Regions from separate parts of the Streptomyces sp. NPDC001851 genome, predicted to be linked through region 2. Evidence: riboswitches for the same ligand, from Rfam matches in the RefSeq annotation. Region 2 holds a riboswitch; each other region holds the start of a gene.
The links. Region 2 has a riboswitch for cobalamin ahead of nicT (Nickel transporter NicT). Riboswitches for the same ligand answer to the same signal wherever they lie in the genome.
Positions count from the first base shown of each region.

Region 1: another riboswitch for cobalamin. It lies ahead of ABT171_RS36470 (CbtB domain-containing protein); the one in region 2 lies ahead of nicT (Nickel transporter NicT).
Region 3: another riboswitch for cobalamin. It lies ahead of ABT171_RS00495 (ribonucleoside-diphosphate reductase subunit alpha); the one in region 2 lies ahead of nicT (Nickel transporter NicT).

Region 1 covers NZ_JBEOYR010000035.1:51,005-61,329, forward strand. Annotated here, with positions in the region: partial or broken gene metE (5-methyltetrahydropteroyltriglutamate--homocysteine S-methyltransferase) at 1-1,325, shown strand, start outside; gene ABT171_RS36455 (histidine phosphatase family protein) at 1,474-2,055, shown strand; gene ABT171_RS36460 (hypothetical protein) at 2,071-2,409, opposite strand; gene ABT171_RS36465 (CbtA family protein) at 2,556-3,308, opposite strand; gene ABT171_RS36470 (CbtB domain-containing protein) at 3,331-3,552, opposite strand; cobalamin riboswitch at 3,588-3,732, opposite strand; gene ABT171_RS36475 (SUKH-4 family immunity protein) at 3,914-4,504, opposite strand; gene ABT171_RS36480 (phosphatase PAP2 family protein) at 4,652-5,515, opposite strand; gene ABT171_RS36485 (polyphosphate polymerase domain-containing protein) at 5,512-6,330, opposite strand; gene ABT171_RS36490 (DUF4956 domain-containing protein) at 6,327-6,980, opposite strand; gene ABT171_RS36495 (response regulator transcription factor) at 7,135-7,806, shown strand; gene ABT171_RS36500 (sensor histidine kinase) at 7,803-9,176, shown strand; gene ABT171_RS36505 (hypothetical protein) at 9,405-10,325, opposite strand, start outside.
Region 2 covers NZ_JBEOYR010000001.1:284,327-294,651, forward strand. Annotated here, with positions in the region: partial or broken gene ABT171_RS01315 (Uma2 family endonuclease) at 1-138, shown strand, start outside; gene ABT171_RS01320 (glycosyltransferase family protein) at 151-1,554, opposite strand; gene ABT171_RS01325 (MerR family transcriptional regulator) at 1,737-2,102, opposite strand; gene ABT171_RS01330 (alpha/beta fold hydrolase) at 2,163-2,867, shown strand; gene ABT171_RS01335 (ArsR/SmtB family transcription factor) at 3,078-3,428, opposite strand; cobalamin riboswitch at 3,508-3,697, shown strand; gene nicT (Nickel transporter NicT) at 3,725-4,834, shown strand; gene ABT171_RS01345 (superoxide dismutase) at 4,963-5,610, opposite strand; gene ABT171_RS01350 (precorrin-8X methylmutase) at 5,750-6,391, shown strand; gene nicT (Nickel transporter NicT) at 6,554-7,723, opposite strand; gene ABT171_RS01360 (cobalt-precorrin-6A reductase) at 7,834-8,601, opposite strand; gene ABT171_RS01365 (cobalt-precorrin-5B (C(1))-methyltransferase) at 8,685-9,806, shown strand; gene ABT171_RS01370 (L-tyrosine/L-tryptophan isonitrile synthase family protein) at 9,911-10,325, opposite strand, start outside.
Region 3 covers NZ_JBEOYR010000001.1:100,036-110,360, forward strand. Annotated here, with positions in the region: gene ABT171_RS00465 (WhiB family transcriptional regulator) at 1-233, shown strand, start outside; gene ABT171_RS00470 (sensor histidine kinase) at 411-1,877, opposite strand; gene nagB (glucosamine-6-phosphate deaminase) at 2,383-3,168, shown strand; gene ABT171_RS00480 (GntR family transcriptional regulator) at 3,322-4,086, shown strand; gene ABT171_RS00485 (DUF3311 domain-containing protein) at 4,185-4,475, shown strand; gene mctP (monocarboxylate uptake permease MctP) at 4,472-6,100, shown strand; adenosylcobalamin-variant (AdoCbl-variant) riboswitch at 6,249-6,348, shown strand; gene ABT171_RS00495 (ribonucleoside-diphosphate reductase subunit alpha) at 6,484-8,847, shown strand; gene ABT171_RS00500 (ribonucleotide-diphosphate reductase subunit beta) at 8,847-9,857, shown strand.

The DNA.
Region 1 (10,325 bases), on a different contig from region 2:
CCGCGTCCTGCTCCCTGCTGCACGTCCCGCTCGACGCCACCGCGGAACGCGACATCGAACCGCAGATCCTGCGCTGGCTCGCCTTCGCCCAGCAGAAGACACGCGAGGTCGTCACGCTCGCCAGGGGCCTGGCCCAGGGCACCGGCACGATCACCGCCGAACTGACCGCCAACCGCGCCGACCTCGCCTCACGAGCAGACTCGCCCCTCACTCACGACCCGGCCGTGCGGGCCCGCGCCGCCGCGGTCACCGACGCCGACACCCGCCGTTCCCAGTCCTACCCCGAACGCACCGCGGCCCAGCGGGCCCACCTGCGCCTGCCCCTGCTGCCGACCACGACCATCGGGTCCTTCCCGCAGACCGGCGAACTGCGCACGGCCCGCGCCGACCTGGGCGCCGGCCGCATCGACACCGCCGGCTACGAGGAACGGATCAAGGCGGAGATCCAGGAGGTCATCTCCTTCCAGGAGAAGACCGGCCTGGACGTCCTCGTGCACGGCGAGCCCGAACGCAACGACATGGTCCAGTACTTCGCCGAGCAGCTCACCGGCTACCTCGCCACCCGGCACGGCTGGGTCCAGTCCTACGGCACCCGCTACGTCCGCCCGCCGATCCTCGCCGGTGACATCTCCCGCCCCGAGCCGATGACAGTGCGCTGGACGACGTACGCCCAATCCCTCACCGACCGCCCGGTCAAGGGCATGCTCACCGGCCCGGTCACCATGCTCGCCTGGTCCTTCGTCCGCGACGACCAGCCCCTCGCCGACACGGCCCGGCAGGTCGCCCTCGCCCTGCGCGACGAGGTCAACGACCTGGAGGCGGCGGGTACTTCGGTGATCCAGGTGGACGAACCCGCGCTGCGCGAGACCCTGCCGCTGCGCGCGGCCGGCCGTCCGGCCTACCTGGACTGGGCGACGGAAGCCTTCCGGCTGACCACCGGCGGGGTGCGCCCGGACACACAGATCCACACCCACATGTGCTACGCCGCATTCGGCGACATCGTCCAGGCCATCGACAACCTCGACGCCGACGTCATCAGCCTGGAAGCCGCCCGCTCCCACATGCAGGTCGCCCGCGAGCTCGCCGCCCACGGCTATCCGCGCGAGGCCGGACCCGGCGTCTACGACATCCACTCCCCCCGCGTCCCGAGCGCCGAGGAGGCCGCCGACCTGCTCCGCACGGGCCTGAAGGCCCTTCCCGCAGACCGGCTCTGGGTCAACCCCGACTGCGGCCTGAAGACCCGCGGCTGGCCCGAAACACGCGCCTCCCTGGAGAACCTGGTCGCCGCCGCCCGCACCGTCCGAGGGGAGCTGTCCGCCTCGTGAACTGACGAGTCCTTCATGATGGGCGCGCAGGAGCCGTCATGCTGGACCGGCAACCCCTCCGCGCACTGTGGGCCACCGATCACCCTCGGCATGTGCGTCACCGCGGCGGCGGCCCACGCCGCACGACCCCGACAGAAGGAACAGCCACGTGAGCAACCGCCTCACCTTCGTCTCGCCCGCAACGAGCCCCTCGCTGCGGCGGGCCCGCTTCTACGACGGTGAGTCGATCGACGGCATCGGCGTGGCTCGCGCCCGTGAGGCGTCCGGGTCGCTGTCCGTGCCCGGGCGTGTGGTCATGTCCCCGACTGCACGCTGCCGGGAGACGGCTGCTGCTCTGGGCCTCAGCGGCGCGGAGACACCGGAACTGGGCGGGCTGGATGTGGGCCGCTGGCGGGGCCGCACGCTGGACGCGGTGGCGGCTGCCGAGCCGGAAGCGGTGACCCGCTGGCTCACCGACCCCGGCAGCGCACCCCACGGGGGTGAGTCCGTACAGGCCCTGTGCGAGAGGGTCGCGCGGTGGTTGGAGACAGCGCGGGATGGCGAAGGTCGCACGCTCGCGGTCGTCGAGCCGGAGGTGGTGCGGGCGGCGATCACGGAAGCGTTGGGCATGCCCGCCGCTGTCTTCTGGCGCCTTGATGTCCCACCGCTGACGGTCACCGAACTCAGTGGCCGGTCCGGGCGCTGGAACTTGCGGCTGGGACAGCCACTGGCAGTGCCGGACGTCGACTAGACCCTGACCGGTGGTTCAGGACGCGGCATCCCGGTGGCGGCGCAGCAGCGCCGCCACCTCGCAGCGCAGGCAGGAGCCGTCGGCATTCTTCGGAGTGGCCTGCCGTTCGGGGCACCTCGGCGAAGAGGCGTGGAGCTGCTGCTTGCAGCCCTCTCCTTGTGCGGCGACCAGTGCCTCCAGGTCGTGCACCAGCTCTTCGGTGCGTTTGGCTTGCTGGGCCAGGACCCGGACCCGGGCGCTCTGCCCGCCGATCTGCCGACGGCTGGCGATCAGTTGGTCGTATTCCTCCCGGGTGAGAGCGACCGCCTCACGGCCACCGAGGGTTATATGACGCGGCTGGGGTGCTCTGGCCACTCGCTTCCTCCACTCCCCGGCTGGGTGATCCGCATCCGGTCGAGCTGCTTGCCGTGCCGTTCTTGCGGATGGGTGCGCTTGGGTGTCCAGGGAACGCCAGAGGGCCCCCGGATGGTTCCGAAGGGCCCTCTGTTGTCCGGAAGGAATCAGTGCGCGGCCGGAACCACGCGGCCGCTCGTGGCCGTCGCCGGCTTGGGGTTCAGCAGGCGTTCCGCCAGTTCGCCGAAGAGCAGGCCGAATCCTGTCCACAGGCTCAGCTGGATCGCCAGCGCCGAGAGCCGGAACCGCCACAGCAAGGTGGCCGGGAAGTCCTTCGGCACCTCGTTGATGACAGGCAGGAACTGGTAGGCCAGGCCGATCACTACGGCGAACGCGGCCACCGCGACCACCGTCGCCCACCAGGTGCCCAGGCTGGGTGCCAGGCGCTTGCCCAGGATGGTGGCGGCGACCGCGAGCAGGACACTCAGCAGCATCATCAGGAAGTACAGGCTGGTCCGCTTGCTGATGGTGTCGGGTTCACCGACCGAGGGCGGATTGGCCGGGTACTTCAGGAACGGCACGACGTACACCGCGAGCAGCGCACAGCCGGACAGCAGCAGCGCGGTCGCCCGCGGGCCGAAGCGGCCGACACGGCCGAGCGCGAAACAGTAGGCGAGCGCGGCGATGCCACCGAAGGCCACTCCGTAGACGAGGACGCCCGTGGCGAGGCCGGCGGTGGACTGCAGGGAGCGGGAGACGACCTCCATCTCGTGCTCGTGGGAGTGGGCATCCTCGAAGGCGATCGCCTTGTCGACGCTGGGCTCCCCGAGGAGGTACGCGATGACCAGGGCGAGCACGCCGGCGGCGAGGCCGGCGAGCATGCCTCGCACGAGGAGGTTTCTTACCGTTGCGGAGTTCATGGTGGTGCGCGGTCCCCTCGCGTCAGTGGCAGGGGAAGCCGAGCAGGTGGCGGGCGTCGTGTACCCACTCGTGGACGTCCGTGCCGTTGAACACGGAGGTGGCGCCCTGCTCGGCGCCGACGAAGTAGAGCAGGACCAGCATCAGGATGCCGAAGAAGACCGCCCAGGGAGCTATCGCCTTCAGCGGCAGCTTGGCGGGGATGGCTGGGGTGGTGGCTGTCGGCTGGGCGACGGTCTGCGCCATGGCAGAACCTCCTCTGGGAGTTCGCGTCCCATCTCGGTGGTGCACTGGACGACGGCCACGGGTCTGACTCACCCGACACCTATGGGTGTCAGGCATACAGTGGCGCGACCGTGCCGGATTCCCACCGGCTTCCGTCTCGCCGTCGTCGATATCGGACAGACCGTACCGCGTGAGGCGAGCACGGCCAAGACCGCCTGAGCCCGGCGTGATCTTCTTCTCGTACCTTCCAGGTGACCGCCCGTCGGCAAGACGCTCCAACACCGTCGACCGGGCACTGGCGTATGGGCTCACACACGCTTTCGCCCTCGCCGGAGCACAAGGGCAGCACCCTCGCCGAGCGCCGGGTCGCAGACAAGCGCCCTTAAATGAAGTGGTGTTCGGGATCCACGATGTACGTGAGGACCCCGTGCCAGCGGGAATCGGGGTTCTCCAGGGCTGCCGGATCCACAGCCATCATGGCCCTCCGGACCCGGACCTGTGCGGCCTCGGGGTCGTAAGGCACCTCGATCTCGCTTTCCCATTGCGCGTCGAAGTGCGGGCGTTCCAGTTGGAGGAGGTACAGGAAGTGCACGAAAGACCGGAGCGAGCTGTTCCACAGGTAGATCTCGGAATCGTCGGGCAGGCAGTAGACCGCGCCAGTGCCAGGATCGAAGGCGAGACCGTCATAGGGGATCATGCCCAAACCGATCCACTTGTCCGCTCCCGTGGGGACGACGGAGTAACGGTCGGTGAGTTTGCCATCCCAGTCCTCGACGCGCCCGAACCGCTCTGCCAGCTCAGCGTCCATGTCGAACCACGGATTGTCCCAGACCGGAATTCCCAGCGTTCCCAGGACTTCCCTGGCGTCGGGATCGCCGATAGCGGGTAGGTTTCCTTCCGGCGCGACAATCAATTCAGCCGGATCAAACACTGTTTCCAGCGTCTCACGCGTGAGGGCGAGCGGACGGCTCATACTCTTTTCCTGTCATTTACTGCCGACCTGAGAGAATGTCAGGATATCATCTGATGTTTGAGAAATCTCTCGGTGCACGCCCCCGGACAGATACCCGCGCGTTCACGACTCCCGACCGGCTGGCCTGGCGGGCAGATCGCCGGGTCTTCAGCGATCTCCGTGTCCGTTGACGGCGAGTTCGTAGTCGCCGATCAAGTCGCCGAGCAGGGTGCCGGCGGTGAGGTCGCTGGTGACGTGGCCGGCCATGTAGAGGCGGGAATAGAGGACTTCGGCCTGCATCCACCGGTAGTCCTCGGCGCGGTGCGGGGAGAGGGCGCTGAGGAGAGTGACGGCCGCTGCGGAACGGGCCGCGTGTCGGGAGGGGTAGGAGTACGGCCCCTTGGCGCCGGGCTTGATGTGCTTGTCGGGGCGCAGGGTCGGGTCCAGGACGAACGGGGCGGGCTGCTTGTCCTTGGCGGCCAGCTGGTCGCTGATCGTCTTGGCCAGCTTCAGGGCCGCCTTGAGCTCGGTCTTCTCGGCCGTGCCCTGCGCGGTGGGGATCAGTTCGCGCTGGTCGTGAAGGTAGAGCTGCCAGATGTCCTTCTTGCCGTGCAGTTCCAGCCAGGTCGCGGCCTTCTTGCCGGCTGCCGTGCGGGTTTTCGCGAGCTGCTGGTCCTGGCGGAGTTCGGCGCTGCGCTGCTTCACCGTGGGCGGGGCAGGCACCTGCTGTGCGGCCCAGGCGGCGAACGCCTTGTCGTCGCGGGTGGTGCCATGCGCCTTCTTCCACTGGGCGAAGAGGGCATCCGCCTTCTTGTGCTGGGCCGCGGCCTGCTTGCCGATCGGGGCGATCTCGGCGTCGGTGAAGAGCGTGGGCGGCGGGTTCTGCTTGATCAGCGCCGTCGCCCCGGGTTTCGCGGAGCCGCCGGTGGCGGCCGAGACCAGCTGCGGTCGTACCACGCCGACGGCGACGGCCGCGACGGCGAGCAGCGCGATCAGGGCGTACGGCCATGTGATGCCGCGCAGGACGTTCATGCGGCGGGGGTCCTTTCGTAGAGCGGTACCGTGCTCGCCCCGGTGGTGAAGTGGGTGCGAGCGAGGCGGCGTACGTCGTTGTCGGGGAGACCGGGGGTGAGCAGGGACTGGCCGATGACGTACTTGCTGAGGGAGACGGGCCTGCCGCCCAGGTTCAGCAGCAGCCGGTCGGCCGGGGCCGGCCGGACCCCGCCCTTGGTCTCGACGAGCACGTGGCCGGAATCGAGCGCGGCGGTGCGGTCGCCGTGGTGGCAGGTCAGTGCGCCGTCGAGGGTGACGCGGGTGCCGTGGTCCAGGTCGGCGAGGGCGGCGCGGACGTAGCGGACCTCTGCGGCGGGGGCCAGCTCCTCGGCCGTGACAGGGATGCCGGATGCGGCCAGCACCTGTTCCACGAACTCGGCTGCCTGCGCGTCGAGTTCGCCGTACGCGGTGGCCGGGACCTTGAGGGCGTCTTTGACCGTGGCGCCGCGGCCGTCCTTGGTCTTCACCTCGACCCGGCACAGCCCGTCCTCCGCGTACAGGCGGGTGCGTACCTTCCAGCGTCTGCGACGCCGCTGCACATGGGCCCGCCATGCGGCGAGCTGCTCGGTGTCGAAGTAGGTGCTGAGGTAGCTCGTCGTACGACGGCCGGCCAGGTCCAGGACGCGGTGGCTGTCGGCGAGCCCGGCGACGAGGTCGCGGGCTCGGTCGAGCGGGACGAGGTACTTGCGGTCGGTGCGGTGCTGCAGGGCCGCGGCCGCGTCGACCTCGGCCAGTGTCGCGCCGCGCAGTGCCGAAAGACCCAGTCCGACGGCGAAGGAGGACGCGGAGGTCATGACACCGTCACCTGCTCGCGCGGTTCGGCGTCCGGGGCAGCCGTCGGCTCCCCGGGCTGAGCGGGGTAGCGGGCGGAGACCCGGGTGGTCTCGCGGACGTAGTCGACCTCGTCGACGACCACGGACAGCGGCGCCTGCCCGAAGCGGAGCGCCACGTCGTGGGCGATGAGCGCGGGCTCCGGGTAGATCCGGTCGAGGGTGAGCCTGACCGTCCGGGTCGGGGGCCCGTACGACTTCGGGTCGTCCACCAGCAGCACCGCCAGCAGCACCACGGCGTCCAGTACGGCCACCAGCCACATCTGCCGGTGCGGCAGCCCCGTGCACAGGGCGATGACCAGGGTCACGAAGGTGTAGGCGACGTCGCGCAGGGTGAACGCCGCGCTGCGCAGCCGGACCAGGGAGAGGATGCCGAAGAGGCCGAATCCGACCCCGGCCGGGAACTTCCCGGCGCTGATCGTGCTCATCGCGGCGAACAGGCCGATGTTCAGCGCGGCCAGCACCAGCGGCATCGCCGGGGCGCTGCGGCGGCGCCGGTAGAGCCAGCCGACCATGACGAGCAGCGCGATGACATCGAGACCGCCGCGGGTCATCAGGTCCATGGGCGCGATGTGGCCGGCGATGCCCTTGGCGGCGAGCACCAGTGCGTGCATGTCTGTCCCTTCCGTCCCGGCGCGTGGGAACGGCGGACCGGTCGCGGTCCGCGGAGCACCGCGACGTGAACGACGGTAGGGAAGTCACATGAACAGACCATGAAGCCCCCGCACCTGGGATCCGGACCCCTGCCGGGCGGCTAGCCTGGCCGGCATGCACTACCTGGTCGTCGACGACGAGACCCGCCTCACGGACCTGGTCGTCCGCTACCTCACCGAATCCGGGCACACCGCCGAGGGCCACTACGACGGACCGTCCGGTCTCGCTGCCGCCCGCGACCCGCGCGTGGACGCCGTGGTCCTCGACGTGATGCTGCCGGGCATGGACGGGGTCCAGGTGTGCCGGACACTGCGCGCCGAAGGCATACACATCCCCGTCATCCTGCTCACCGCGCGCGCCGCGATCAGCGAGCGGGTCGCCGGCCTTGACGCCGGCGCCGACGACTACCTGGTCAAGCCGTTCGCCATGGAGGAGCTGCTGGCCCGGCTCCGCGCGATATCCCGGCGCCGTCCCGAGCACTCCGGGCGCCTGAAGGTCGGTGACCTCGTCCTCGATCCCGAGCAGCAGCGCGCCTGGCGTGGAGACACCGAGCTCGACCTGTCGCGGCGTGAGTTCGACGTACTGCGGGTGCTGATGGCGAACGCCGGGTGCGTGGTCACCCGCCTGCAGCTGCTCGACGAGGTCTGGGACGGCGAGACCGACCTGCGCAGCAACGCCATAGACGTCCACGTCTCCAAGGTGCGCGCCAAGGCCGACCGCGCCTTCGGCCGTACGACGATCACCACCCTGCGCGGGCGCGGCTACCGCCTGGAGACCACCCCATGACCCTGCCCGGCCGACTGCGGCCGTGGTTCCGGCGGCTGCCCGTCGTCACGCGCCTCGTGCTGGCCGTCGCCATCACCATGTCCCTGGTACTGACCGGAGCGGCCGGACTGGTCTACTGGCGGGTCAGGACCGCCCTCGACCAGCAGCTGAACGACGACCTGACCACCTACCGGCACAGCCTCGACCAGGCGGTCCGCACCGGAACCCGGCTCCCTCCCGGCCCCAGCGGCAGCCTCCAGCAGGTCCTCGACGCACACGGCCGCGTCCTTACCTCCAGCGACTCCCTGCGCCACCAGCCGCTGCTCACCCCCGCCGAACTCCGCGCCGTCAGGCGCGGTGCCACGGTCCGGCGTGACGTCGGTTCCCTGCTCCCGATCACGCCCGGCACCCTGCGCCTCCAGGCGAAACGCGTCACGGCGGAAGGACAGCCCCGGATCGTGATCGCCGCCGTCCGGCGCGGCCACCGCGACGAGGCGCTGCGCGAACTCCTCGCCCAACTGGCCATCGCCTCCGGCCTGACCCTGATCGCCGCCTCCTACGTCGGCTACCGCACCGCCCGCGCCGCCCTGCGCCCCGTCGAGCGCTACCGCAGCGGGGCCGCCACCCTCGCCGACGGCGCCCAGAACCTGCGCCTGGACGTGCCCGCCGACCACGACGACGAGATCACCCGCCTCGGCCACACCCTCAACCACATGCTCGACCGCCTGGCGGAGTCCGCCGAACGCGAGCGCCGGTTCGTCGCGGACGCCAGCCACGAACTGCGCACCCCGCTGTCGCTGCTCCGGGCCGAGGTCGACGTCGCCCTGCACCGCCCCCGCTCGGCCGAGGAACTCAACCAGACCCTGCGCTCCGTGGACGCCGAGGTCCAGCGCCTGATCGACCTCACCAACGCCCTGCTTGACCTGGAAGAACTCAACAGCACCCAGCACATCACCCGTGCCCCCGTGGAACTCGCCGACCTCGTAGAGGCCGCCGTCGCCCCGCATCGGCGCACCGCCGAGCGGGCGGGCCGTGCCCTGATCATCGACGCCGCCCGCGCGAGCGTCGACGTCGACGCCCGCTGGCTGCGGCCCTCGATCGGCAACCTGCTCGACAACGCCCTTCGCCACGGACAGGGGACCGTCCGCCTCACGGCCACCGTCCACGACAGCGCGCTTCGCTTGCGTGTCATGGACCAGGGGTCCGGCTTCCCGCCGGAGTTCCTGCCCCGGGCGTTCGACCGATTCGCCCGCGCCGAGGCCAGCCGCACCGGCGAAGGTTCCGGACTGGGGCTCGCCTTCGTCCACGCCGTGGCCACCGCACACGGCGGCACCGCACGCGCCGAGAACACCGGGCTCGGGACCACCGTCACCCTCGACCTGCCCTGCTGACCGACGCGCGGGTCCGGTGGCCGCGTACGGTGAAGGCATGGCCCCGGTCCCCGTGGAGGACTTCGGAGTCCGGAGCGTGAGGCGGACCGTGGGTGGTGAGCGACGCTGACTCGCAAGAAGCTGCGACAACCGCACGGGGGCGCCGGTGCCTCGGTCGAGCGTCGAAGGGGACCAGCACCAAGGTTGCGGCGCCTGGGACCTGTTCGGTCGTTCAGTGGCGTTCAGTTCCTAGTCGGGGCGCGCCTCGGCCCTGTGCACCAGGCAGATCAGCCACATGCCCAGGAAGAGAACGACGGAGTACAAGCCGACCGCCAGCCAGGGCGCCGGTGCATCCGTCGCCCACAAGGCGAGGGGCAGTGCGCCGGCGCACGCGGCGCTGACGGGGGCAGCGTGTCGGTAGTGGCTGCGCGGCGGGTCGTAGCGGTCGAGATCCAGGGGTGAGGAGGGGAAGAGGACCGGCTTCTCGGCCAGGAAGACACTCTCCCTGGCCAGTTGCCCGGCCTTTCGGCCCGCCTGCGCGCGGAAGTGGGAGTACCGGTCGACGTAGGCAGGAGGAGCAGCGGGATCAAGGCCCGGCGGAGACATGACCTCCCAGCCCTCACGGTGTGCTTCTTCGTAGGCTGCGGCGATCTGCCCGGCCAGTTCCCGCCACCCCTCGACACCCGTGACCTCGGCCAGACCGGCCAGGCGAGGGAGTACCTCGCTCATGGTGTGTTTGTTGTTCTTCTCGTGGGCCTCGCGCTCGGTGAAAAGCAGGATCAGGCGGCGTAGATAGTCCGTGAGATCGACCCAGCAGGCCTCTGGACCGTGGCCGAACTTCCGCCTGGCGTTGGGCAAGGAGTGATCGAGTTCGGCGAGCAGTCGCTCAGCGGCGCGCAGAGCCCGGTAACGAGCGTGGTCCTGCTTGGCCTGTACCTCGTCAGCGAGTACTTGCAGGCGATCTGCCTTCTGCGCGGCGATCGCCATGGCTTCTTCCGCCTCACCCTTCCTCGTGGGCAGCGCCCTGCTTCCCGAAGCCTTCAGATGCTGATAGGCCAAGACCCATCTCAGCTCCCAGTACTCGACATACTCGGGCTCGGCCCCCTTGGACTCCAACAGCCTGCGCAGCGTGTCAAGCGCCACGAGTCTCTGGCCGCTGCAGACCCTGGA
Region 2 (10,325 bases):
GTCGTCCACGTCTACGAACTCGACGGACCGACCGGCGTCTACGCGCCCGCCGGTATCTTCCGGGGCGCCCCGAAGCGCCCGGTGCCGTTCGAGATCAGCCTGGACCTCGACCAGCTCCTCCCGGCGCGTAACACCTGAGTCGAGCGCCAGTCACCGGTTCGCTCGCGGGTGGCGCTCGTACACCGTCACCCGCCGGCCGCGGACCTGCTCGTCCGCCACCACGGTGAAGTACTTCTCCAGCACGGCGAGCTTCACGCGGTCCCGCTCTGCCGTCACCGGCCTCGCCACCCCCGTGGCGTCCGTGACCAGCAGGATCCGCCGCTGGGCCAGCATCGCCGTCCGGATCCGGGCCGGAGTCGTCTCCTCACCCTTCAGCGTCCCGGACGCCACCGGGCCCTCCCCCAGCGCGATGTCCCGCAGGCCGGTGAACGCGTCGGGGGACACCAGCGCGGTGTCCCGTCGGGCCGCCGGTACGAAGAGGGTCGCGTCCCCGGTCTCCTTCAGGCGCCGCACGTCGGCCGCCACCGCCAGGACGTCGTCGACGCGGCTCGACGGGGACCGCTTGGCCAGCGACTGCGGGAGCAGCGCCACGAAGGCCACGACGACCGCCACGGGGACGAGCCACGACGACGCCTTCGGGAAGCGTGGTGCGGCCGCCCTTACCGCCGCGCCCAGGGCCGCACCGATCAACAGCGCCAGACCGAGCAGGCTGAACAGGATGTATCGGTCCACGAACAGGGGCTTGGCCAACGAGATGCCGATCAGGGCGAGTTGCGGCACCGCGAGCAGCGGCAGTCCGACGGCCGCCGCCGACAGCCGACCCGCTTCCGGCCGGTCCAGCAGGGCTCCGAGGCCGCCGATGGCCAGCAGGACCGCCGGGCCGATCAGCATGTGCCAGGTCAGCGGCGGTATCCACGTCACCTGGTCGGACTGGCTGCGGCTGAAGAGGATCAACGGCAGGTCGCCTGCCACGGCGGCCACCGCGGCGGCCGTCCAGCGCACCCACACGCCGCGCCCGCTCCGGGTCCACAGGAGTGTCCCGGCGTGCGCGGGCAGGATCAGCAGGGACAGCCAGTTCAGCAGACCGCACGTGAGGACCGTTCCGGCGTACGCCACCCAGCCGATCGCCCGGCCGCGCCCTTCCCGCTGGGTCACCAGCAGCAGTGTCGAGATCCCGGCCCCGGCCGCCACCAGCGCGTACGGGCGGCCCTCCTGGAGATAGAACTGCGCGGAGGGCAGCAGCCCGAGCGCCAGCCCCGCCCCCAGGCCCGCCCATGCCCCGGCGAGCCGGTGGCCCAGGGCGGCCACACAGGCCGCCGCCACCGCCATCGCCAGCACGGAGGGCAGCCGCAGGGTGGTGGTGCTGGGGCCGCACCAGGCGAAGAGTGTGTGCATCAGCAGGTAGTAGAGCCCGTGCACGACGTCGACGTGCGCCAGCATGTGCCAGATGTCGGCCGTGGACCGCCGGGCCACCTGCCAGGTCGCGGCCTCGTCCCGCCACACGCTGTGCTGCCGGGACAGCCCCCACAGGCCGAGGGCGAGGGTCCACAGCATCGCTACGGGCCAGACGGGAAGAGCACGCCGGGGTACGGACGGGGCAGACGTCATCAGGATCCAGGTCTTGGGGGAGGGAGCGGACGGAACGCGGAAGAGAGCGACTGGCCAAGGCGTGGCGGCCGTCGACTTCGGTCGTACAAATACGGCCATGTGGCTGAATCACCCCTACAGGGGAACGGCTACCGGGCGAGGGCCGGTGGCACCGCGTCGAGCACCGTGTCCAGCATGGCGCGAGATGCGCGCAGGGCCTCGATCTCCCTGGTGATCCGCTGTCGCTCGCCGTGGAGTCGGCGGACGAGTTCCGGACACGTGGGGACCAGGCGGTCGCCGGCGTCGGCGACGCAGGGCAGCACCTGAGCGATCACAGAGGTGGAGAGGCCGGCCGTCAGCAGGCTGCGGATACGGCGCACCGTCTCCACGTCCGCCTCGCTGTACTCCCGGTACCCGCTGGGCAGCCGGGTCGGCGCGAGCAGCCCCTGCTGCTCGTAGTAGCGGAGCAGCCGTTCGTGCACGCCCGTCCGCCGGACCATCTCCTTCATCCGCACGAGACGCCGTCCCCCCAGGGCTTGACTCTGACACCGGTGTAGGAGTTTAGCGTCGCGGCCATGAGCGATGACCAGGCCCTTCTCGAAGGGAACCTCGATGTGTACGTACAGGGCAGCGGGCCTGCCCTCCTGCTGGCGCATGGCGCCGGGGGCAGTGTCGAAGGCAACTTCGGGCTGGTCCTCGACGACCTGGCGAAGGACCACACGGTGATCGGTCCGCACTACCCGGGAGCGGGCGGCACACCGGTCGCCACGAAGCCCCTGGACCTCGACGAACTGGCGGACACGCTGGTCGCCTCCGCGGTGGCCCGCGGACACGAGACGTTCACCGTCCTCGGGGAGTCCCTGGGAACCACCGTCGCGGTACGCGCGGCGACCCGCCATCCCGAGCGGGTGACCGGTCTGGTGCTCACGGCCGGGTTCCCGGTGGCCGATCCGGTCCTCGCACATGCCGCCCGCCTCATCACCCTGCTCGGCAGGACCGGCGAGTGGGACGAGGTGGCCCGGCTGGCGTTCCTTGCGTGCCTGTCCGAGAGCCGGCTGAACGGGATGTCACCGGCCGAGGTGGCGGAGGGGGCGGCGCAGGTGAAGGCCTCCATGCCGGCAGGCATGCTCGACCACTTCGACCTGGTCTCCCGGGTGGACGTCCGCCGCGACCTCACCGATGTCACGGCCCCACCCTCGTGTTCGCGCCGACCGGAGACCGTCTGGTGCTTCCCGAGAGCTCGCGCCGCCTCAGCGCGGGAATCCCGGGAGCCACGCTGATCGAACTGCCCGGGGCGGGCCACATCCCCGACCCGGAATCCCGGGCCCTCTGGCTCCGCCATGTACGCCGGTTCCTCGCGTCCCTTGAGACCGCTCGGGGGTGGCGCCGTCGGGGCTGACGGCGATCACGGCGCGCCGCCGAGCCCGGTCAGCCTCGTCTGCTCGGCCGACGGCCGGCGCACGCCGGACCGGACCGGGTCGGCTTCGCGTTCAGTCGCGGCAGTGTTCCAGCAGAGCGGAGATCGGGCTGTCGACGAGTCGATAGCGCACGATCCGGCCGTCCTTCTCGCCCTGGACGATTCCCGCGGTGCGCAGCAGACGCAGGGCCTGGGACACGGCGGTGTCCCGCATCCCGGTGGCGACGGCCAGGTCGGAGACGGCGATGGGGCCCGCCCGGTGGAGGGCGAGCAGCAGGGAGAGGCGTCCGGGATCGGAGAGCAGGGAGAAGCGGTCGGCCCAGGCGCGTACGCGTTCGGGCTCGCCGACGGCGGCGATGGCGTCGCAGACCCGATGACCGTCGATGGTGCGCTGCCCGGCGCGTTCCACAGGGACGAGATGCATCCACTCATCATCGCAGTCACCGCCCGCCTCCTCCATACCTGATCAGTTGTGCAGCCTTGCAGCCAGGACCTGCGGCCTTCTAGGGTGGGCGGGCCGTGGTGTTCGGGAAGACCGGTGACAGTCCCTCAGGGGCTCAGTCCGGAGCGGCCCTCGCCACTGTGATCGGGGAGTTCCCGCCCCATGCGTTGCCACTGGCCTCACGGCCGGGAAGGCAGGGGCGGGCACGGTGACCCGTCAGCCAGGAGACCGGCCACGGCAGCACGAAGCTGATCCACGAGGTGCTGGAGCGTGACCGTATGACCCTGTCCGAAGGCGTGCCCGAAACCGCCGCCGCCCCGTCCTTCCACTGGCGCCGCGAGGACACCGTCCGGACCACCGGCCTCCTGGCCGTGATCGTCGCCCTGCACGTGGTCGCCTTCGGGATCCTCTTCCTGCTCGTGGTGCCGCGGCACTACGAGGTCGGCACCCAGGCGTTCGGGGTCGGCCTCGGCATCACGGCCTACACCCTCGGCATGCGGCACGCCTTCGACGCCGACCACATCGCCGCCATCGACAACACCACCCGGAAGCTGATGGCCGACGGCCAGCGGCCGGTGTCGGTGGGCTTCTGGTTCGCGCTGGGCCACTCCAGCGTGGTGGTCGTCATGGCCGCGCTGGTCGCCGGCGGCGCCAAGCTCGCCGGCACGCTGATGAGCGACAACTCCCGTACCCACCAGGTCCTCGGCACCGTGGGCACCACGGTCTCGGGCGGCTTCCTGTACCTCATCGCCGCCCTCAACCTCGTCGCGTTGGTCGGCATCGCCCGCGTGTTCAAGGCGATGCGCGCCGGACGCTACGACGAGGCCGAGCTGGAAGCCCATCTCGACTCGCGCGGCTTCATGAACCGCATCCTGGGCCGGCTCACCAAGTCCATCCGCCGCCCCGGCCAGATGTTCCCCCTCGGCTTCCTCTTCGGTATCGGCTTCGACACCACCACCGAGGTCCTGCTGCTCGCCCTGGCCGGCAACGGCGCCGCCGCCGGCCTGCCCTGGTACGCGGTCCTGTGCCTGCCCCTTCTCTTCGCCGCCGGCATGAGCCTGTTCGACACGCTCGACGGCACCTTCATGAACTTCGCCTACCAGTGGGCCTTCTCCAACCCGGTGCGGAAGGTCTTCTACAACCTCACCATCACCGGCCTGTCCATCGCGGTGGCCTTCTTCGTCGGCACGATCGAGCTGGTCGGGGTGCTGCACGACAAGCTGGGTCTGAGTGACGACGTCTCCGGCTGGATCGCGGGCCTGGACCTGGACAACGTCGGCTACGTCATCGTCGGCCTGTTCGTGGTGGTCTGGGCCGTGGCCATCGGCTACTGGCGCCTGGCCAAGGTCGAGGAGCGGTGGAACACCCGCACCGCGGAAGGCGGCTGACGGCAGAGGACAGACGACAGGAAGGCTCCCGTGAGGATCTGCCTCGCGGGAGCCTTCCGTTGTGCCGCCTGCCGACGTGAAGGGTGAGAAGACGATCACGGGGCAGGACGCCTGGGGTGTCTACGCCGTCACGGCCTGAGCAGCAGGCTGTCGCCGCGCTCCTTGGCGGCGGCGTAGCGCTTGGCCACGTCCTGCCAGTTGACGACCTGCCACATGGCCTCGATGAAGTCCACCTTCTGGTTCTTGTACTGCAGGTAGAAGGCGTGCTCCCAGGCGTCGAAGACCAGGATCGGGGTCGAGCCCTGACCGACGTTGCCCTGGTGGTCGTAGACCTGCTCCACGATCAGCCGGTCGCTGAGCGGCTCGTACGCCAGCACGCCCCAGCCCGAACCCTGAGTGGTGGCCGCCGCCTTGGACAGCTGCGCCTTGAAGCCGGCGAAGGACCCGAAGGACTCGGTGATCGCGTCCGCCAGGTCGCCGACACCGTCCTGGGCCAGCGGCTCGCCGCCGCCGTCCTTGGGACCGGTCATGTTCTGCCAGTAGATGCTGTGCAGGATGTGGCCGGACAGGTGGAAGGCCAGGTTCTTCTCCAGGCCGTTGATCGAGCCCCACGACTCCTTGTCCCGCGCCTCGGCCAGCTGCTCCAGCGTGTCGTTCGCACCCTTCACGTACGCCGCGTGGTGCTTGTCGTGGTGCAGCTCGATGATCTCCGGGCTGATGACCGGGGCGAGCGCCGAGTAGTCGTACGGAAGTTCCGGGAGCGTGTAAAGCGCCATGTCCAACATCCTCCCACGTTATTGCGAATCATGTGCAGCTGCACGCTAGCAGCAAGAACGGTACCTTGCGATCAGTCGTCGGACCTAGGACCGTCGGTATGCTCGCCGCCATGCCCCGCAGTCCGGACGGACGACACGGATGACTAGGAGCACGGTGTTCGACTACGAGAAGGACGGCGCGGCCATCTACCGCCAGTCCTTTGCCACGATCCGCGCCGAGGCGGACCTCGCGGGCCTGCCCGCCGATGTCAGCCAGGTCGCGGTGCGGATGATCCACGCCTGCGGGATGGTCGACCTCGTACGGGACCTGGCCTACACGCCCGGCGTGTTGGCCCGGGCCCGTGAGGCGCTGCGCGCCGGCGCGCCGATCTTCTGCGATGTGCAGATGGTGGCCAGCGGCGTGACCCGCAAGCGGCTGCCGGCCGACAACGACGTGCTCTGCACGCTCTCCGACCCCTCCGTGCCCGGGCTGGCGGCCAAGCTGGGCACCACGCGCAGCGCGGCCGCGCTGGAGCTGTGGCGCGACCGGCTGGAGGGCGCGGTCGTCGCCGTCGGCAATGCCCCCACCGCGCTCTTCCGGCTGCTGGAGATGATCGAGGAGGGCGCGCCCCGCCCGGCCGCCGTCATCGGCGTGCCCGTGGGGTTCGTCGGTGCCGCCGAGTCCAAGGACGCGCTCGCCGGACACGCCTCCGGCCTTGAGCACATGGTGGTCCGTGGCCGTCGGGGCGGCAGCGCCATCGCGGCGGCGGCCCTCAACGCGATCGCGAGCGAGGAAGAGTGAGACGGTCCGGGCGGTCGAGGTGATCGCCGAGGCGGACGTGGTCGCGTACCACAGCGCCCCGGCACGGCCGGTCGATCGCGCGGTCCGTCGCGGCGAAGCACATCCGCGAAGACCACGTCGAGGGCGGCGCCGCTCCCCCGTGGAGCTGCGCCGCGAGCGGTGCTATTCGGCGGTCTGTTCCACCGGTGCCGGCCGGGCCAGGCCCGCCGTCCACTTCTCCTCGATGCGGCCGGCCTTCCACACCAGCAGGGCGATCGCCCAGGTGGCGAAGAACAGGCCGACGATGACGTAGCCGATGATGTTCAGGTCCAGGCCGGAGACCCAGTCCCAGAACGGGCCGTGCAGGTGGGCCTTCTCGGCGATCAGACCCAGCAGCTCGACCGTGCCGATGATGAGCGCGACGGCGACGGACAGGCCGGTGATGGTGAGGTTGTAGTAGACCTTGCGGACCGGCTTGGAGAAGGCCCAGCCGTAGGCGAAGTTCATGAACGAGCCGTCGATCGTGTCCAGCAGGGACATGCCGGCCGCGAAGAGGACCGGCAGGCAGAGGATCGCGTACCAGGGCAGGCCCGAAGCCGCGCCCGAGCCGGCGAGGACGAGCAGCGCGATCTCGGTCGCCGTGTCGAAGCCGAGGCCGAAGAGGAGGCCGAGGGGGTACATCTGCCACGGCTTGGTGATCGACTTCATCAGGCGGCCGAGGATGCGGTTCATGAAGCCGCGGTTGTTGAGCTGCTCCTCCAGCGCGGCCTCGTCGAAGTGGCCGGAGCGCATCTGCCGGAACACCTTCCAGATGCCGGCCATGATCAGCAGGTTGATGATCGCGATGACGTAGAGGAAGGTCCCGGAGACGGTCGTACCGATCCAGCCGGTGATGCTGTGCAGCTCGGAGTCGTCGTTCTCGACCGGCCCCGCCAGTTCCTTCACGCCGAGGGAGAGCAGGAAGGCCAGTCCGAAGACGATGCTGGAGTGGCCGAGGGAGAACCAGAAGCCGACCGACAGCGGGCGCTGCCCCTCGTTCATCAGCTTCCGGGTGGTGTTGTCGATGGCGGCGATGTGGTCGGCGTCGAAGGCGTGCCGCATGCCGAGGGTGTAGGCGGTGACGCCGATGCCGATGCCGAAGGCCTGGGTGCCGACCTTGTAGTGCTCGGGAGCGACGATCGCCGCCAGCGTGAACCAGCCGACGAGGTGCAGAGCCAGGATGAAGGCGGCCATCCCGCCGACGCTCGCCCATTCCCCGCTGGTCATGGACGTGCGTATGCGGTGCCACGAGATACCGCGGCCGGTGCCTGGGGAGGCAGGGCGGGGAGAAGCGGGATCCGGAGCGGTTGTCATGGGGACGCGGGCCTTACTGTGTGGCGAACGGCTGTTTTCAGACGCGCCTTCCAGGTTTCTGCCAACAGGTTGCAACAACAACCCTGCCGCAGCAAAGCCCCGGCCAGGATTCAGTCATCGACTCGGAAACCATCCAGGTCAAGGCGCTCGCCGAGCCACTGGACCGCCTGCCCGGGATCGTCCACCACGCACACCCCTTCGGGCACCGGGGGCCGGCGGACGACGACCACGGGCAGCCCGGCCTCCCTGGCCGCCGTGAGCTTCGGAGCGGTGGCGGCTCCCCCGCTGTCCTTCGTCACGACCACGTCGACGCGGTGGCGGCGCAACACCCCGCGCTCCCCGTCGAGGGTGAAGGGGCCCCGGTCGATCAGCACCTCCGTGTGGAGCGGGTGCGGTGGCTCGGGCGCGTCCACGGAGCGTACGAGGAACCACAGGTCGTCCAGGTGCGCGAAGGCGGCCAAGCCCATGCGCCCGGTGGTCAGGAACACGCGCCGCCCCAGCGCGGGCAGCAGGTCCGCGGCCTCCTCCAGCGAGCCGGCCTCGTGCCAGACGTCTCCCTCGCCGGGGACCCAGCCGGGCCGGCGCAGGGCGAGCAGGGGAACATGGGCGGTGGCGGCGGCCGCGGCCGCGTTGAGGCTGATCGTTCCGGCGAAGGGGTGGGTGGCGTCGATGAGCGCGTCCACGTCGTGCGCGACCAGCCACTCCGCCAGGCCCTCGGCGCCGCCGAAGCCGCCGACGCGCACCTCGCCCGGCGGCAGCCGGGGGGCGGCCACCCGCCCGGCCAGGGACGACGTGACCTTCACGTCCGGGGCATCGGCGGCCAGGGTCTCGGCGAGGCGGCGGGCCTCGGTCGTCCCGCCGAGGATCAGCACGTGCACGACGACTCCGTCCCGTCCATCCAGGTTCCGTTTCCAGCAGTGAATTCGAGCAGTGATCCAGCAGTGATTTCGAGCAGTGAGGCATGAGCAGCAGCGAGGCGAAGGGCGGCCGCAGCGCCCAACTGAAGCACACCGGCCTGCGCCCCGGCTGGACCACCGGCGCCTGCGCGACCGGCGCGGCCACCGCCGCGTACACCGCGCTGCTGACCGGCGACTTCCCCGACCCGGTGACGATCACCCTGCCCAGGGGCCAGACACCGGCGTTCGCGCTCGCCGCGGAGGAGCTGACCGGCTCCTACGCCATGGCGGGCATCGTGAAGGACGCGGGCGACGACCCGGACGTCACGCACGGCGCGGTGGTGCGCGCCACTGTGCGACGGCTCCCGGCCGGTTCGGGCGTCGTCTTCAGGGCGGGGCCAGGGGTCGGTACCGTCACCCGCCCCGGACTGCCGCTGCCGGTCGGTGAACCGGCCGTCAACCCCGTGCCCCGGCAGATGATGCGGGACCACATCGCGGCGGTGGCCCGGCACCACGGCGACGGGGGCGACGTGGAGATCACGGTCTCCGTCGACAACGGCGAGGAGATCGCCCGCTCCACCTGGAACCCGCGCCTCGGCATCCTCGGCGGTCTGTCCATCCTGGGCACGACCGGGATCGTGGTGCCGTACTCCTGCTCGGCGTGGATCGACTCCATCCGCCGCGGGGTCGACGTGGCCCGGGCGGCCGGACGCACCCACGTGGCGGGCTGCACGGGCTCCACCTCGGAGAAGACCGTGACCGCCGTGCACAGGCTGCCGGAGGACGCCCTGCTCGACATGGGCGATTTCGCCGGCGCGGTCCTGAAGTACATACGCCGGCACCCCGTCGACCGCCTCACCCTCTGCGGCGGCTTCGCCAAGCTGTCGAAACTGGCGGCCGGCCACCTGGACCTGCACTCCGCCCGCTCCCAGGTCGACAACGGCTTCCTCGCCGAGTTGGCCCGGCGGGGCGGCGCGGACGAGGCAGTGGCCGATGAGGTCGCGAACGCCAACACCGGTCTGGCCGCCCTCCGGCTGTGCACGGCGGCCGGAGTCCCGCTGGGTGACCTGGTCGCGGTGGCCGCCCGCGACGAGGCACTGGCCGTGCTGCGGGGCGCGCCCGTCGCGGTCGACGTGATCTGCATCGACCGGGCGGGCACGATCGTGGGACGCAGCACGGTCCGCTAGCCGCCGAGGGCGAACCGCAGCTCGGGCCGCTCCCGGGTCACTTGCGGCGGTTTGGGGCCCCCTTTTCGCCCCGAGTCGCCGGGTGCGCGCGCCGGCGCAGGCCCCTACCCGGGGACCGACCAGGACGAGCTCTGGTCGGTTTGGGCGAAGTGGCTGGGCCTGCCGCCCTGCTGGACCACGCGGCCCAGCCGGGCCGCCCTGGCCCGGGGCATGAGGGTCCAGGTGCCGTCGGAGCGGTGCAGGGCGGCGGAGTGCCAGGGCGTGGTCCACGCGTCCGGGGCGTCGAGGAGGCGGATGCCGAACTTCGGGGCGCCGATGGGCTGGGGGTGGATGGAGAGGCGTACGGCGCGGGGGTGGTGTTCGGCGATCAGGGTGCCCCAGGCGCGGCTGCGTTGTATGACGCCGTAGGCGCGTTGCCGGCACGACCGCTGGAGGGCGGAGCGGGTGCCGGTCCAGTCGGCGGTGTCCTCGACGAGGAACCGGGTGATGCCCCGGTAGAGGGCGAGGGACTGGTCGTCG
Region 3 (10,325 bases), 180 kb from region 2:
GCCGCGAGGAAGACCCCGAGCTCTTCTTCCCCATCGGCAACACCGGTCCTGCGCTGCTGCAGATCGAGGAAGCCAAGGCCGTCTGCCGTCGCTGCCCGGTGATCGAGCAGTGTCTGCAGTGGGCGCTTGAGTCCGGTCAGGACTCCGGCGTCTGGGGTGGTCTCAGCGAGGACGAGCGCCGCGCCATGAAGCGCCGCGCCGCCCGCAACCGGGCTCGTCAGGCCTCCGCCTGACATACCCACCCCTGCTGACAGCCTGAGCTTGGCGGCGCGTGCAGCACGCACGCATCTCCCGCCCCCGAGCCGCAGCGCGCAGTATCCCCCGATGCGCATAGCTTCGAGCTTTAGCCCCGGATCACCAAGTGGCCCGGGGCTCAATGCTGTCCGGCGCCGGGTGGGCCGCCGGTGAGCTCACTTCTGCGCCTGCACCGGAATGTCGAGGATCACCCGGGTCCCCCGGCCCGGCGCCGGCACCATGTCGAACGATCCGCCCAACTCGCCCTCCACCAGCGTCCGTACGATCTGCAGCCCCAGGTTTCCGGAGCGGTGCGGGTCGAAGTTCTCGGGCAGTCCGACGCCGTCGTCCTGGACGGTGACGAGGAGGCGCGCCTCCTTGGTCGTACCACCCCGCACCGCCGAGACCTCGACCGTGCCGGTGTCGCCCTCGCGGAAGCCGTGTTCCAGGGCGTTCTGCAGGATCTCGGTGAGGACCATCGACAGCGGGGTGGCCACCTCGGCGTCGAGTATCCCGAAGCGCCCGCTGCGCCGGCCGGTCACCTTGCCCGGTGAGATCTCGGCGACCATCGCCAGCACGCGGTCGGCGATGTCGTCGAACTCCACGCGCTCATCCAGGTTCTGAGACAGCGTCTCATGCACGATGGCGATCGAGCCGACGCGGCGGACCGCCTCCTCCAGGGCCTCCCGGCCGCGTTCGGAGTCGATGCGCCGGGCCTGCAGACGCAGCAGCGCGGCGACCGTCTGGAGGTTGTTCTTCACCCGGTGGTGGATCTCCCGGATGGTCGCGTCCTTGGTGATCAACTCACGCTCGCGGCGCCGCAGTTCGGTGACGTCCCGGCACAGCACCAGGGAGCCGATCCGGGTGCCCTTGGGCTTGAGCGGGATGGTCCGGAACTGGATGACCCCGTCGTTGGCCTCGATCTCGAACTCGCGCGGCGCCCAGCCGCTGGCCACCTTGGCGAGCGCCTCGTCCACCGGGCCCCGGGTCGGGGCGAGTTCGGCGGTGGTCTGGCCGAGGTGCTGGCCGACCAGGTCGGCGGCGAGGCCGAGGCGGTGGTAGGCGGACAGCGCGTTCGGGGAGGCGTACTGGACGACGCCGTCGGCGTCCAGCCGGATCAGTCCGTCGCCGACGCGCGGTGAGGCGTCCATGTCGACCTGCTGGTCCGGGAAGGGAAACGATCCTGCCGCGATCATCTGCGCGAGGTCCGAGGCGCTCTGGAGGTAGGTGAGCTCCAGCCGGCTCGGGGTGCGGACGGTCAGCAGATTGGTGTTGCGGGCGATCACGCCGAGAACCCGGCCGTCACGTCGTACGGGGATGGACTCGACCCGCACGGGGACCTCTTCCCGCCACTCGGGGTCGCCCTCGCGCACGATCCGGCCCTCGTCCAGCGCCGCGTCCAGCATGGGCCGGCGGCCACGCGGGACGAGGTGGCCGACCATGTCGTCCTGGTAGGAGGTGGGGCCGGTGTTCGGGCGCATCTGGGCGACCGAGACATACCGCGTGCCGTCGCGGGTGGGGACCCACAGGACCAGGTCGGCGAAGGAGAGGTCGGAGAGCAGCTGCCACTCCGAGACCAGCAGATGGAGCCACTCGAGGTCGGAGTCGTCGAGGGCGGTGTGCTGGCGGACCAGTTCGTTCATGGAGGGCACGTCTGCGAGCGTACCCGCGGGCTGCCGGTGGCCGGAAAAACACCCGCGGGCCGCGGCGCCTGGAAGGGACCCTCAACCCTCCCGGCACCGCAGCCCGGAGCATCATCGGCCGTGGGGTGTGCGGTCCCGGTCGGCCGAAGGCCGAGGAGCCGGGGCAGTCAGGGCAGAGAGCGCCGGTTCCTCGATCCGCCTTCCTGTGCGGGGAAGACGGAGGCTTGTCACGTTGGTGCGTTCTTGTCGATTCTGGACTAGACCACAACGGTATGTCCATGGTCTCGTCGGCATGCACGAGTGAGGGCACCCGATGCCACGCAGCCTAGCCCGGCTCGGTCAGCCGTGGGGCCAGATGGTCATGGCAATTTCCGCGAGTGCCGGGGAGCGGCCGACGAAGGCGCCGTGCGTGCGCGTCGTTTCCTGGGCCGGCGGAGGCCGCCTCTGCTAGATTGGTCTAAACCACATAGACGTACCGAGACCACTTCAGAACGGCAGGCCCAGCGTGGAAGTTGTCATCGTTCCGGACGCCGCGGCGGGCGGCGAGCTGGTCGCCGAGGCCATGACCCGGCTGCTGCGGCGCAAGCCCGACGCCCTGCTCGGCGTGGCCACCGGCTCCACCCCGCTGCCCGTCTACCAGGCGCTGACCGCGAAGGTCCGCTCCGGCGCGGTCGACGTCTCGCGGGCGCGCATAGCCCAGCTCGACGAGTACGTGGGGCTGCCCGCCGACCACCCCGAGTCCTATCGCTCGGTGCTGCGCCGGGAGGTGCTGGAGCCGCTCGGCATCGGCATGGACGCGTTCCTCGGACCCGACGGCACCGCCCGGGACATCCAGGCGGCGTGCGAGGCGTACGACCGCGCGCTCGCCGGGGCCGGCGGAGTGGACCTGCAACTGCTCGGGATCGGCACCGACGGGCACATCGGGTTCAACGAGCCGTGCTCCTCGCTCGCCTCGCGCACCCGGATCAAGACGCTGACCGAGCAGACCCGGATCGACAACGCCCGCTTCTTCGGCGGCGACATCGAGCAGGTCCCGCACCACGTCATCACCCAGGGCATCGGCACCATCCTGGAGGCCCGGCACCTGGTGCTGCTGGCGACCGGTGAGGGCAAGGCGGACGCGGTCGCCGCGACCGTCGAGGGACCGGTCGCGGCCGTATGCCCGGCCTCCGCGCTCCAGCTCCACCCGCACGCCACGGTGGTCGTCGACGAGGCCGCCGCGGCCAAGCTCAAGCTGGCCGACTACTTCCGGCACACCTACGCCAACAAGCCGGACTGGCAGGGGATCTAGGACCCGTAGGCCTAGACCAATCCGGTCCGGACGGTATAGAGAGGAGATCACGGAGCGTGCGGGTGCACCCGGGGACGGGAACCCGTGCCACGATGTGACCCGTGGCCGATGACAGTCGGTCGCTTTCGGCATCCGGAGCCGGGAAGGCAGAGCATGAGCACCGACGTCAGCAGTGCGGAGAACGAGGCCGGCACGACCGTCCGTACGGCGCGCGTGCCCAAGTACTACCGCTTGAAGAAGCACCTGCTCGACATGACGGAGACGCAGGCCCCGGGCACGCCGGTGCCGCCCGAGCGCACGCTGGCGGCCGAGTTCGACACCTCCCGCACCACCGTCCGCCAGGCCCTGCAGGAGCTGGTCGTGGAGGGCCGGCTCGAACGCATCCAGGGCAAGGGCACCTTCGTCGCCAAGCCCAAGGTCTCCCAGGCGCTGCAGCTCACCTCCTACACCGAGGACATGCGCGCCCAGGGTCTGGAGCCGACCTCGCAGCTGCTGGACATCGGCTACATCACCGCCGACGACCGGCTCGCCGGGCTGCTGGACATCGCCGCCGGCGGACGGGTGCTGCGCATCGAGCGGCTGCGCATGGCCAACGGGGAGCCGATGGCCATCGAGACCACGCATCTGAGCGCCAAGCGCTTCCCCGCGCTGCGCAGATCACTCGTGAAGTACACGTCCCTCTACACCGCGCTCGCCGAGGTCTACGACGTCCACCTCGCCGAGGCCGAGGAGACCATCGAGACCTCGCTGGCCACTCCGCGCGAGGCGGGCCTGCTCGGCACCGATGTGGGCCTGCCGATGCTGATGCTCTCCCGCCATTCCCTGGACCGCGAGGGCAAGCCGGTGGAGTGGGTGCGGTCGGTGTACCGGGGGGACCGCTACAAGTTCGTCGCGCGGCTCAAGCGCCCGGCCGAGTAGGGCCGATATACGGACGAGGTCTTCCACTGGCGCGACACCGTCACCTAGATTGCCTGCGCGTTACCCAGGTGATCAACGAGGGGACGGAGAGCCGAGGCATGTCCGAAACACCTGAAGTGAGACCACCCGTGGTCACCCCGGTCCGGGTGATCATCGGCCTGTGCCTCGTCGCGCCCTTCACGGCCATGCTCTGGGTCGGCTCCTACGCCAGGACGGACCCGGCCTTCCTGGGTATCCCGTTCTTCTACTGGTACCAGATGCTCTGGGTGCTGATCTCCACCGCCCTGACGATGACCGCGCACAAGCTGTGGCAGCGCGACCAGCGCGCCCGCACCGCCGGCGCTTCCCCCGCTTCCCCCGCTTCCCAGAAGGGCGGTGAGGCGAAGTGAAGAACGGCGTCAACGGCGTCGCGCTCGGCGTCTTCATCTTCTTCTTCCTGGCCGTCACGGTCATGGGCTTCCTGGCCGCACGCTGGCGCAGGGCCGAGAACGAGCACTCCCTGGACGAATGGGGACTGGGCGGACGGTCCTTCGGCACCTGGATCACCTGGTTCCTGCTCGGCGGCGACCTGTACACGGCGTACACCTTCGTCGCCGTACCGGCGGCGATCTACGCGGCGGGCGCGTCCGGCTTCTTCGCGGTGCCGTACACGATCCTGGTCTATCCGCTGATCTTCACCTTCCTGCCCCGCCTGTGGTCGGTCTCGCACCGCCACGGCTACGTGACGACCTCGGACTTCGTCCGCGGCCGCTTCGGCTCCAGGGGGCTGTCGCTGGCGGTGGCGCTGACCGGCATCCTGGCGACGATGCCGTACATCGCGCTCCAGCTCGTCGGCATCCAGGCGGTGCTGGACGTGATGGGCGTCGGCGGGGACAGCAGCACCAACTGGTTCGTACGGGACCTGCCCCTGCTGATCGCCTTCGGCGTGCTCGCGGCGTACACCTACTCGTCCGGCCTGCGCGCGCCCGCCCTGATCGCCTTCGTCAAGGACGCCCTGATCTACATCGTCATCGTGGTGGCGATCATCTACATCCCGATCAAGCTGGGCGGCTTCGACGACGTCTTCGCCAAGGCGGCCCACGCGTTCAGCCAGGTCAACCCGGCCACCGGCAAGCCGCGCGGCGCGCTGGTCCCGCCGGAGGCGAACCAGTGGACATACGCCACCCTGGCCCTCGGTTCGGCGCTCGCGCTCTTCATGTACCCGCACTCGATCACCGCGACCCTGTCGTCCAGGAGCCGCGAGGTGATCCGCCGCAACACCACGATCCTGCCGCTGTACTCCCTCATGCTCGGCCTGCTGGCCCTGCTGGGCTTCATGGCGATCGCGGCCGGAGTGAAGGTCACCAACGGGCAGTTGGCGATCCCGCAGCTGTTCGAGGACATGTTCCCGGACTGGTTCGCGGGCGTGGCCTTCGCGGCGATCGGCATCGGCGCACTCGTACCGGCGGCCATCATGTCGATCGCGGCGGCGAACCTCTTCACCCGCAACATCTACCGGGACTTCATCAAGCCGGACGCCACACCCCGGCAGGAGGCCCAGGTCTCCAAGATCGTCTCGCTGCTGGTGAAGGTCGGCGCGCTGGTCTTCGTCCTCACCATGGACAAGACGGTCGCGATCAACTTCCAGCTGCTCGGCGGCATCTGGATCCTGCAGACCTTCCCCGCCCTGGTCGGCGGCCTGTTCACCCGCTGGTTCCACCGCTGGGCACTGCTCGCCGGCTGGGCGGTCGGCATGATCTACGGCACGGTCGCCGCGTACGGGGTCGGCTCGCCGACCCAGAAGCACTTCGGCGGCGCGGCCAAGGAGATCCCTGGCATCAAGGAGATCGGCTACATCGGCCTCACGGCGTTCGTGCTGAACGTCGCCGTCACCGTGGCCCTGACGCTGGTCCTGAAGGCCGTGAAGGCCCCGGAGGGCATCGACGAGACCAAGCCGGAGGACTACACGGCGGACGCGGGAGACCCCGGCGTCCAGGTGGAGCTTCCGCCGGCGACGGCGGGCGCCGGTCACTGAACTGCCGTACGACGGGCCGCCGGAGGAAATCCGGCGGCCCGTCGTCGTCCCTCACTCCGCTCACCTACGAGTTGACGCTCTGACACCGCCACGACACAACATCTGGGGGTGACCCGACAGCCCGGCACTAGATGTATGCTCGTCCTCGCTGTCGCCGCAGGGGAATCCGGTGTGAATCCGGAACTGTCCCGCAACGGTGTACTTGCGTGCATGCGCACGCCTGCGTCAGTCCGAGGACCTGCCGACAGCGCACCCGGCCGGCCGGCCGGTGTGCCTGAGACGTCCGGGCCTCGTGGAGTGGGCCGGTGGACGCGACGCCGTGTGCGCTCGTGGCTGCCCCCTGCCCTCCGCAAGGCCCCGTGCCGAGCGAGGGAGAGCCCCACGTGACCATCGCGCCAGCAGATCCGGCTTCAGCCAGCGGCCTGGAGACCGACGGTCCCGGTACCGCGCTGCTGCGGACCCTGACCGAGCTGACCGCCGACCTCCCCGACGCCGACCCCGGCCGGGTCGCCGCCGCCGCGCTGCGCGGCCGGTCGGCCCACGCCGACGAGGCGGAGTTGCGGGAGCTGGCCACGGAGGCCGCCGCCGGGCTCATCTCCGAGGACCCCGCCTACTCCCGGCTGGCCGCCCGGCTGCTGACCCTCACCATCCGCGCCGAGGCCGCCTCGCAGGGCGTGACGTCCTTCACCGAGTCCGTGGCCGTGGGGCACCGGGAGGGGCTCATCGCCGACCGGACCGCCGAGTTCGCGCGGCTGCACGCCGAGCGGCTGGACGCGCTGATCGACACCGGCGCGGACGACCGCTTCGGCTACTTCGGGCTGCGCACCCTGCACAGCCGGTACCTGCTCCGGCACCCCCTCACCCGCAAGGTCATCGAGACCCCCCAGCACTTCATGCTGCGGGTCGCCGCGGGTCTCGCCGAGGACGACAGCGTCCGCTCCGTGGACGAAGTCGCCGCGCTCTACGGGCTCATGAGCCGCCTCGACTACCTGCCGTCCTCCCCCACCCTCTTCAACTCCGGCACGCGGCACCCCCAGATGTCGTCCTGCTACCTCCTCGACTCCCCGCTGGACGAGCTGGACTCCATCTACGACCGGTACCACCAGGTGGCCCGGCTCTCCAAGCACGCCGGCGGCATCGGTCTGTCGTACTCCCGGATCCGCAGCCGCGGTTCGCTGATCCGCGGCACCAACGGGCACTCCAACGGCATCGTGCCGTTCCTGAAGACCCTGGACGCCTCGGTGGCCGCCGTGAACCAGGGCGGCCGGCGCAAGGGCGCCGCGGCCGTCTACCTGGAGACCTGGCACTCGGACATCGAGGAGTTCCTGGAGCTGCGGGACAACACCGGTGAGGACGCCCGCCGCACGCACAACCTGAACCTCGCGCACTGGATCCCGGACGAGTTCATGCGCCGGGTCAACGCCGACGAGCAGTGGTCGCTGTTCTCCCCGGCGGACGTGCCGGAGCTGGTGGACCTGTGGGGGGAGGAGTTCGACGCCGCCTACCGCAAGGCCGAGCAGGCGGGGCTCGCGAAGAAGACGATCCCGGCCCGTGAGCTGTACGGCCGGATGATGCGCACCCTCGCGCAGACCGGCAACGGCTGGATGACCTTCAAGGACGCGGCCAACCGCACCGCCAACCAGACGGCCCTGCCCGGCCATGTCGTCCACTCCTCCAACCTCTGCACGGAGATCCTGGAGGTCACGGACGACGGCGAGACGGCGGTCTGCAACCTGGGGTCGGTGAACCTCGGTGCGTTCGTGAGCGGCGGTGACATCGACTGGGAGCGCCTGGACGAGACGGTCCGCACGGCCGTCACCTTCCTCGACCGCGTGGTCGACATCAACTTCTACCCGACCGAGCAGGCGGGCCGGTCGAACGCCAAGTGGCGTCCCGTCGGCCTCGGTGCCATGGGTCTGCAGGACGTCTTCTTCAAGCTGCGCCTGCCCTTCGACTCGCCGGAGGCCAGGGCCCTGTCCACGCGGATCGCCGAGCGCGTGATGCTCGCCGCGTACGAGGCCTCCGCCGACCTCGCCGAGCAGAAGGGCCCGCTGCCGGCCTGGGAGAAGACCCGTACCGCCCAGGGTGTCCTGCACCCCGACCACTACGACGTCGAGCTCACCTGGCCCGAGCGCTGGGCGGCGCTGCGCGAGCGGATCGCGGCCGTCGGCATGCGCAACTCGCTCCTCCTCGCGATCGCGCCCACCGCCACCATCGCCTCCATCGCGGGTGTCTACGAGTGCATCGAGCCGCAGGTCTCCAACCTGTTCAAGCGCGAGACGCTGTCCGGTGAGTTCCTGCAGGTCAACTCGTACCTGGTGAAGGACCTGAAGGAACTCGGCGTCTGGGACGCGCGGACCCGTGAGGCGCTGCGCGACTCCAGCGGCTCCGTGCAGGACTTCGCCTGGATCCCGGCCGACGTACGGGCCCTGTACCGCACGGCGTGGGAGATCCCGCAGCGCGGCCTGATCGACATGGCCGCGGCGCGGACGCCGTTCCTGGACCAGGCGCAGTCGCTCAACCTCTTCATGGAGACGCCGACCATCGGCAAGCTCTCATCGATGTACGCGTACGCCTGGAAGTCCGGGCTGAAGACGACGTACTACCTGCGCTCGCGGCCCGCGACACGCATCGCCCGCGCCGCCCAGGCGCAGGCCCAGAAGACCATCCCCGTCCAGCAGGCCGCCGATCCCGACGCGGTCGCCTGCTCCCTGGAAAACCCCGAGTCCTGCGAGGCCTGCCAGTAATGCCCAGCAACCAGAACCTTCTCGACCCCGGCTTCGAGCTGACTCTCCGCCCGATGCGCTACCCGGACTTCTACGAGCGCTACCGGGACGCCATCAAGAACACCTGGACCGTGGAGGAGGTCGACCTCCACTCGGACGTGGCCGACCTGGCGAAGCTGACTCCGGCCGAGCAGCACCTGATCGGCCGGCTGGTGGCCTTCTTCGCGACGGGCGACTCGATCGTCGCGAACAACCTGGTCCTGACGCTGTACAAGCACATCAACTCCCCCGAGGCCCGGCTGTACCTGAGCCGTCAGCTCTTCGAGGAGGCCGTGCACGTCCAGTTCTATCTGACCCTGCTGGACACCTACCTCCCCGACCCGGACGACCGGGCGGCGGCCTTCGCGGCCGTCGAGAACATCCCTTCCATCCGCGAGAAGGCCGAGTTCTGCTTCAAGTGGATCAACGAGGTCGAGAAGCTGGAGCGCCTGGAGTCGAAGGCCGACCGCCGTCGCTTCCTGCTCAACCTCATCTGCTTCGCCGCGTGCATCGAGGGCCTGTTCTTCTACGGCGCCTTCGCGTACGTCTACTGGTTCCGCAGCCGGGGTCTGCTGCACGGTCTCGCCACCGGCACCAACTGGGTGTTCCGCGACGAGACGATGCACATGTCCTTCGCGTTCGACGTGGTCGACACCGTCCGCAAGGAGGAGCCGGACCTCTTCGACGACGAGCTGCGGCAGCAGGTCACCGACATGCTGCGGGAGGCCGTCGAGGCCGAGCTGCAGTTCGCGCGCGACCTGTGCGGTGACGGCCTGCCGGGCATGAACACCGAGTCGATGCGGCAGTACCTGGAGTGCGTCGCCGACCAGCGTCTTTCCCGCCTCGGCTTCGCCCCGGTGTACGGCTCGGAGAACCCGTTCTCCTTCATGGAGCTGCAGGGCGTTCAGGAGCTGACGAACTTCTTCGAGCGCCGCCCGTCGGCGTACCAGGTCGCCGTGGAGGGCACGGTCGACCTGGACGAGGAGTTCTGACCGGCCGTTACCTCAGTTCCACCGCGTCCCCGGCCGACACGGCCCGCGCGGTCGTCGCCGTGCCGGGGAAGTACCAGCGCCGGCTGCCCGCCGAGGTGGCCGTGACGCTGGTGCTGAGCTTCCCGGCGTCGCCCGTGCGTACGGTCCTGACCGTGCGCTACCGGGCGGCGCCGTCCGCCTTGAACTGGAGCTGCACGTCCTGCCCGGTGAAGCCGTGGTGCTTCAGGTCCTCCCGGTTCGCCCGGGCGAGCGCGCCGGTGACGGTCAGCCGGCCGCCCCTGGCGACGGGCTCGGGTGAGGCGTCGGCGGTGAGCCTGGCCGCGCACGCTGACGTGCGACAGGCCCTTCACACCCGAGTCGTCCCGGATGGTGAGGGCGATCGGGTAGGTGACGCGCTGGGTGGTACCGATCGTGACGTCGTGCCCGCCGTTGACGACGGCGCCCGTGACCCGGATGTCGCCAGGGTTC